DNA from 3 places in the Nonomuraea sp. NPDC005692 genome. Region 1 is predicted to be linked to each of the others. Evidence: riboswitches for the same ligand, from Rfam matches in the RefSeq annotation. Region 1 holds a riboswitch; each other region holds the start of a gene.
The links. Region 1 has a riboswitch for cyclic di-AMP ahead of ABZ459_RS26525 (NlpC/P60 family protein). Riboswitches for the same ligand answer to the same signal wherever they lie in the genome.
Positions count from the first base shown of each region.

Region 2: linked by a shared signal. The riboswitch ahead of ABZ459_RS08885 (C40 family peptidase) and the one ahead of ABZ459_RS26525 (NlpC/P60 family protein) in region 1 are both predicted to bind cyclic di-AMP.
Region 3: linked by a shared signal. The riboswitch ahead of ABZ459_RS36850 (hypothetical protein) and the one ahead of ABZ459_RS26525 (NlpC/P60 family protein) in region 1 are both predicted to bind cyclic di-AMP.

Region 1 is NZ_JBEXYU010000013.1:168,086-170,342, forward strand. Features, by position in the region: gene ABZ459_RS26515 (RDD family protein) at 1-11, opposite strand, end outside; gene ABZ459_RS26520 (amino-acid N-acetyltransferase) at 97-666, opposite strand; cyclic di-AMP (ydaO/yuaA leader) riboswitch at 954-1,105, shown strand; gene ABZ459_RS26525 (NlpC/P60 family protein) at 1,112-2,155, shown strand; gene ABZ459_RS26530 (LuxR C-terminal-related transcriptional regulator) at 2,182-2,257, opposite strand, start outside.
Region 2 is NZ_JBEXYU010000003.1:135,267-137,523, reverse strand. Features, by position in the region: gene ABZ459_RS08890 (hypothetical protein) at 1-396, opposite strand, end outside; gene ABZ459_RS08885 (C40 family peptidase) at 550-1,032, opposite strand; cyclic di-AMP (ydaO/yuaA leader) riboswitch at 1,163-1,326, opposite strand; gene ABZ459_RS08880 (NlpC/P60 family protein) at 1,689-2,257, opposite strand, start outside.
Region 3 is NZ_JBEXYU010000025.1:13,930-16,186, forward strand. Features, by position in the region: gene ABZ459_RS36840 (DeoR/GlpR family DNA-binding transcription regulator) at 1-59, shown strand, start outside; gene galT (galactose-1-phosphate uridylyltransferase) at 56-1,126, shown strand; cyclic di-AMP (ydaO/yuaA leader) riboswitch at 1,195-1,333, shown strand; gene ABZ459_RS36850 (hypothetical protein) at 1,339-2,257, shown strand, end outside.

The DNA of each region.
Region 1 (2,257 bases):
CCGGTGCTCACCGTGTCACCTCGCTTCGAGTGCGCATGTGGCACGTGTCAGGACACATGCCTGTGCTGCCCAACGTATCGACATAGGTATCAACAATCACCTTTCCAAGTGGTCAAGGTCCGCGTCACCCGATGTCAGATGCAGCAGCATGCGGGTGTTGCCAAGGGTGTTCGGTTTGACGTGTTCCAGATCAAGGAACTCCGCCACACCCTCGTCGTACGAGGCCAGCAACTCGGCGTAGACCTCGGGTGAGACCGGTGTGCCCTGGATGGGGCGGAAACCGTGCCTCGCGAAGAAGTCGACCTCAAAAGTCAGACAGAATACACGCCGCAGCCCCAGATCCTTCGCCTGCCGGACGAGTGCCGAGACGATCCGCCGCCCGACCCCCAACCCCCGGCACGCGGGATCGACGGCCACCGTACGGACCTCGGCGAGGTCCTCCCAGAGCACGTGGAGCGCGCCGCAGCCGACGACCTCCCCGCTCCGCTCGGCCACCCAGAACTCCTGGACGTCCTCGTACAGCGTGACCGTGGCCTTCTCCAGGAGCCGCGGCCCCGCGCCCGCGTAGGTGTCCACGAGACGCCTGATCGCACGCACGTCGGGCGTGCGCGCACGCCTGACCACGACCGCGGTCTCGGGGACTGCCACTTCGGCCACCTGCTCCATGGCTCTCCAGGGTACAGATCTCATTACGGCTCGGCCCTAAATCCCACGTCTCGGGCATCTCATCACATCCCGTGGTCAGGCGAACACGAGCCGACTTGGAGCTTTCCTCCAGACCTCAGCACCCTGAATGCTGGACAAAAGGTGCAGAAGCCTGCTTCCGTACGGCTACCCACGAGATCACCTTGTGACCCTTCAGTTGTGAAACCTCTACAGACTCGGCAGTTCCGGTTGAGCGTGAACCCGGAGTGCATTAGTGTCCAGCGACGATGTTCTCCGCGTAATGCGCGCGGAAAGACACGCCCAATTCCCGCAAGGGAAGCCGGGGAACCAACGGTGGCGAGCACCTCGCGCCACCACTTGGGGTGAATCCGACCATCTCGGTAGGGCTGCTCCGGCCCGAACCCGTCAGCTAACCCGGCCGGCGTCGATGAGAGGAGCTCGGTTGGTGAAGCGGACGCTCGACCGCTCGGGGAAGTCTGGGGGCAGGCACGCCCGCCCCCAGGAGCAGGCCAGGCGCACACGCCGCCTCGGCGTCATCGGCGTCACCATCGCCGCGATGCTGTTCGCCGTCCCCGTCGGTTCCGCCGCCGCCGACCCGAAGCCGTCGCTCTCCGAACTCGCCGACCAGGTGGAGAAGCTGCACGAAGAGATCGAGACGCTGGCCGAGCAGTACAACGAGCAGCGCGAACGGCTGAAGGCCGCACAGAAGGCCAACGACTCCGCCCAGAAGATCCTGGCCACCAGCGAGTCCGACCTGGCCGCCAGGCGCGCCAGGGCCTCGCTGCTCGCCCAGAACGCCTACATCACCGGCGGCCTGGACAAGGCCCTGGCCTTCGCCCAGTCCGGCGACCCCGAGACCTTCCTCGACCGGGCCGCGACCACGTACGCGCTCGAACAGCAGCAGGGCGAGGAGGTCAACCAGCTCGCCAAGGCCATGGAGGCCGCCGAGCGGGCCAGGGCCGGCGCCAAGACCCGCATCGCCGAGGTCCAGAAGATCGTCACCGATCTCGAGGGCAAGCGCTCGAAGATCACCAAGCTGGTCACCAAGGTCGAGAGCAACCTCTACCGGCGGGCCGTCGGCGAGGCGGGCCGTCCCGGCACCCGCGCCGTACGCGTCAACCTGCCGGTCATCGGCGACGGCAAGGCCGCCCAGGCCGCCAAATGGGCGCTCACCCAGCAGCTCAAGCCGTACGTGTGGGGCGCGGAGGGGCCGCGCTCCTACGACTGCTCCGGCCTGGTGATGGCCGCCTACCAGCGCGTGGGCATCTCGCTCCCCCACTACACCGGCGACCAGTGGACGGCCGGCACGCACATCAGCCGCGACCAGCTGCGCCCCGGCGACCTGGTGTTCTTCTACAGCGACCTGCACCACGTCGGCATCTACATCGGCGGCGGCATGATGGTCCACGCCCCGCAGACGGGTGACGTCGTGCGGGTCGCCTCGATAGACAGGCGGCCGTTCGCCGGCGGCGTGCGCATCGCGGACTGACCGGCGCGGCACTTCGCCGAGCGCCGCTAGATGAGCTGGCGGCGCGCCGCCCATGCCACGGCCTCGATCGCCGTGGCCACGCCGATGCGGTCGCAGATGCCC
Region 2 (2,257 bases), on a different contig from region 1:
GAAGGAGCCCGGCACGATGATCACCCTGGCGCCGTCGGCCACCGCGGCCAGCCCGTCCAGCGGGCCCGTGCCCGCCAGCCCGGCCGCCTCGGCGTCGGAGTCCGGCACGACGACCAGCGCGCGTACCGGCCGGCCGAGCACCGCGGACACCCGCCGTCCGGCGAGGTCCGCCCGGCGGGCGAGGTCGGCGAGCACGCCGGGGTCGGCGCGGTGCCCCACGACCACGGACCGCGCGCCGCGGGCCACCTGACCGCCGTCGCCCCACAACCCGCGCGCCCCGGCGGGCAGGACGGCGGCGGGCGGCGCGTCGGCGACCACGAGAACCGCCGTCGACAGCAGCAGCACCGAAAGGAGCAGACGCGGACTGCGGAGGGACGGACGCACCTGCGAGGACACGGCCCGATGCTAGTCGGCCCAGGACGCTCCCGGCCCCTTCACGAGGCCGGCCCCTTCGCCAGACCGGTCCCTTCAGGAGGCCGGTCCCTTCACGAAGCCGGGCATGCGACAGGCCCCGGCCCGGACCGGGGATGGTCCGGGCGGGGCCCGTTGTCACGCGCCGGGACGCACCGCGCCGACGAACGACGACTTCCGCCATCCGCCCAGTTTGTCGATGCGCACCCGTTCGCCGGTCCGCGGCGAATGGACCATCTTGCCGTGGCCGACATACATGCCGACGTGGCCCAGCCCGTTGAAGAACATCAGGTCGCCCGGCTTGAGATTGCGCCAGGAGACCTTGCGCTTGATGCGGGCGAACTGGCTGTTCGTCACGCGCGGGAGTCGCACTCCGGCCTTCTTCCAGGCGTACTGGACGAGTCCGGAGCAGTCGAACGCACCAGGGCCCGTGGCCCCGTACCGGTACGGGTCGCCGACCTGATGCTTGGCGACGGCGACGGCCCTGCGGGCCTTCGACGCCTGCCGCGCGGCCTTCGCCGACTTGGCGGACCTGGCGGTCTTCGCCGACTTGGCCGACTTCGCAGTGGCCGCCTTGGCGGTGCTGGACACCGCGGTGAGCCTGGCGGCCGATTCGCTCACCGTCTGCGCCCCGGCCGGCACGGCATGGAGAGCCGCACCTCCGGCCGTCACGGTCATCGTGAGTGCGACGCCCCTCAGGGCAAGACGGGACAGACGGGGGTTATGCAGGGAGGTAGACAGGATTTCTCCTTGTGTCTTCCACGAACGCCTACCGGGTTAGCTGACGGATTCGGGCCTGGAAGTCGCCCTACGGCGCGATGACGCGCCGATTCACCCCTGATCCCGGGGGATTACGGGATCTTTGGGTCCCCGGCTCCGTGCCTCCTGGCTGCACGGACTCGGCAGGTCGCCGCCCGATGGTTGTCTCTGCATAGGGATATCGGCGGCGACCGATGGATTTTCATCTGGTCCGCATCGGGGGTTCCGATGTCGATCCGCGGTGCGCATGGCTTGCTGACCGCGACGCCAGAAACTACGCGGACGGGTCAAGATTTGGCAAAGGGAGACACCGGCTGTAAAGATCAGATAAAGGTGGGAGTAAAGGGGGAAATCCCTGCTCGAGCAGCGAGTTCCGTTACCGCTTTGTGACCCTTCTCACACTTCGCGGCACACCCGATTGTCAGGACCCTTTCGCCCCGTTTGTCCCTTTCGCCTCAGGGGTCGCGGACAGCCCGAAGCCGCCCGCGATTCCGGTCGCCGGGCGGTCAGGGGGCGGGTCAGGGGCGGATGGCTCCGACCAGGGGGCGGCGGTAGTCGGCGAGGCGGACGACCTTCACGACGTCCCCCGTCTGCGGCGCGTGGACGATCTTGCCTCCGCCCGCGTAGATGCTGACGTGCCCGAGCCCCTCGCTGAAGATGAGGTCCCCCGGCTGGAGGTCCTTGATGTCCACCTTCCGGCCGGCGCCCCAGGCCCACTGCTGCCACGTCGTACGCGGCAGTGTGACACCGGCCGCGCGCCAGGCGGCCTGTGTCAGCCCTGAGCAGTCGTAGCCGCGCGGGCCCGTGCCCCCGTAGATGTACGGCTTGCCGACCTGGGCGAAGGCGAACTGCAGGACGGCGGCCGCGCTGCCCGAGGCGGGACCGGTGTACTTGATGCCGGTGCTGTTGGGGTTGCCCGGGTTGTAGGCCCCCAGCTTGTCCAGGAGCTTCTTCTGCTGGCCGACCAGCTTCAGCACCTCGGCCCGCTCCCGCTGGACGGCGTCCCGCTCCTTGTCGGCGTCGGCCAGCGCGGTCTCGGCGTTGTCGCGCTCGGCCTTGAGGCCCTTGTTCTCGCGGTCGAAGGCGG
Region 3 (2,257 bases), on a different contig from region 1:
CACGCACCGAGCTGGCCGAACGGGCCGGAGAACTGATCATCGCGGAGGGCACGCCTTGAAGCGCACCATCACCCACCTGGCAGACGGCCGAGAGCTGATCTACTTCGACCGGCGCGACGACGCCGACCGGAGCGCGATCGACCGGCGGCCGCTCGACCCGCGGCCGGTGGCCTCCGAGCTGCGCTACGACCCGCTGACCGAGGAGTGGATCGCGATCGCCGGCCACCGGCAGACGCGGACGTTCCTGCCGCCGGCCGACGAGTGCCCGTTGTGCCCGTCGTCCGACACGCGGGCGTCGGAGATCCCGGCCCACGACTATGACGTGGTGGTGTTCGAGAACCGCTTCCCCTCTTTCTCCGGAAATTTTGGGACTTATGGGGATGTCGGCGGCCTGAGTGAGGTGCGACCGGGTGTCGGGCGGTGTGAGGTGGTCTGTTTCACCTCCGACCACTCCTCCTCCTTCTCCAGGCTCTCCAACGCCCAGGTCAGGCTGGTCATGGAGGCGTGGGCCGACCGGACGGCCGAGCTGTCCGGCATCGAGGGCGTCGAGCAGGTGTTCTGCTTCGAGAACAGGGGTGAGGAGATCGGCATCACGCTCCCCCACCCGCACGGGCAGATCTACGCCTACCCCTACGTGACCCCGCGCACCAAGCTCCAGCTCGGGGCCGCCTCGCGGCACACGGGCGGCAACCTGTTCGCCGACGTGCTGGCCGCCGAGCGGGCCGCCGGCACCCGGGTGGTGGCCGCCAACGAGCTCTGGACGGCGTTCGTGCCGGCCGCCGCGCGCTGGCCGTTCGAGGTGCACGTGTATCCGCACCGGCAGGTGCCCGACCTGGCGGCGCTGTCGGAGGAGGAGCGGGCCGCGTTCGCACCGCTGTACACCTCGGTGCTGCGCGCGCTCGACGCGCTGTTCGGGGTGGCGATGCCGTACATCTCGGCCTGGCACCAGGCGCCGGTGCGGTACGGCCGCGAGCTGGCCTACCTGCACCTGGAGCTGTTCAGCATCAGGCGGGCGCCAGGGAAGCTGAAGTACCTGGCGGGCTCGGAGTCGGCCATGGGCGCCTTCGTCAACGACGTGCTGCCGGAGGAGGCGGCACGCATGTTGCGATCACGGATTGATCACTAATTGGTTTCTCATTAAAGTCGCATGACTCGTGATCTACCACTAATATCCCGTTAGACATCGGCCATAACGGCCGTTGTACGCCTAATCCCGGGCGTGTTGCCCGGGAGCCGGGGACCCATCGCATCCGGGGTGAATCCGCGCAAGTGGTAGGGACTGCTCCCGTGCCCGAACCCGTCAGCTAACCCGGCCGGCAGAGGGAGAGGAACAACCACGTGGCGGCTTCGTCCCCCGCGAGTCTTGCCGTCGGTCTCATCACCGCCACCGCCCTGCTCGTCCATCCGGCCGCCGCGTCAGCCGCCGTCTCGGCCGCGCCCAAGCCGTCGGAGGCGCAGCTGCGGGCCCAGCTCAAGCAGCTCAACCGCAAGGTCGACAAGCTGATCGAGACGTACAACCTCAAGCGCGTCGAGCTGGCCAAGGCGCAGCAGGCCGCCACCGCGGCCCAGCAGCGGCTCACCGCCGCCGAGCAGGCGGTGGCCACGGCCGAGCAGCGGGTCGCCGAGATCGCCCGGCTGCGCTACCAGAACGGCGACACCTCCCTGCCGGCGTTCATGATGACCCCGGACGGCGGCGGCGCGGCCGTGCTCGAACAGCTCACCGCCGAGCAGCAGGCGGTCGTCGACAGCGTGGCCAAGGCCCGCGACGACCAGAAGAAGGCCGCCACGGCCGCCGCCGCGCTCGCGACGGAGCTCAAGACGGGCACGGCGGAGGTGGCCGAGCAGCGCGACGACGCCCAGGACGTCATCGACGACATCAAGAAGAAGCTCCAGGACCTTGTCCCGTTCGGGCCGGGCAAGAAGTCCGACGGGAGCTGGGCGCCCGAGCTGCCGTCCGGCTCGGACAACATCACGCCGCGCACCCAGCTGATGCGGGCGCAGGTGCGGAAGAACTTCTCGCTGCCGTACGAGGTGGGCTGCTTCCGGTCCGGCTCCAGCGGCGAGCACCCGCTCGGCCGGGCCTGCGACTTCATGATGAGCACGGGCGGCACCATGCCGAGCGCCGTCAACAACGCCCTCGGCGACCGCCTGGCCGACTGGGCGCTGAAGAACAAGGCCAAGCTGGGCGTCAAGTACGTGATCTGGAAGCAGCGCATCAACCAGGGCTCGGGCTGGCGCTCGATGTCCGACCGCGGCA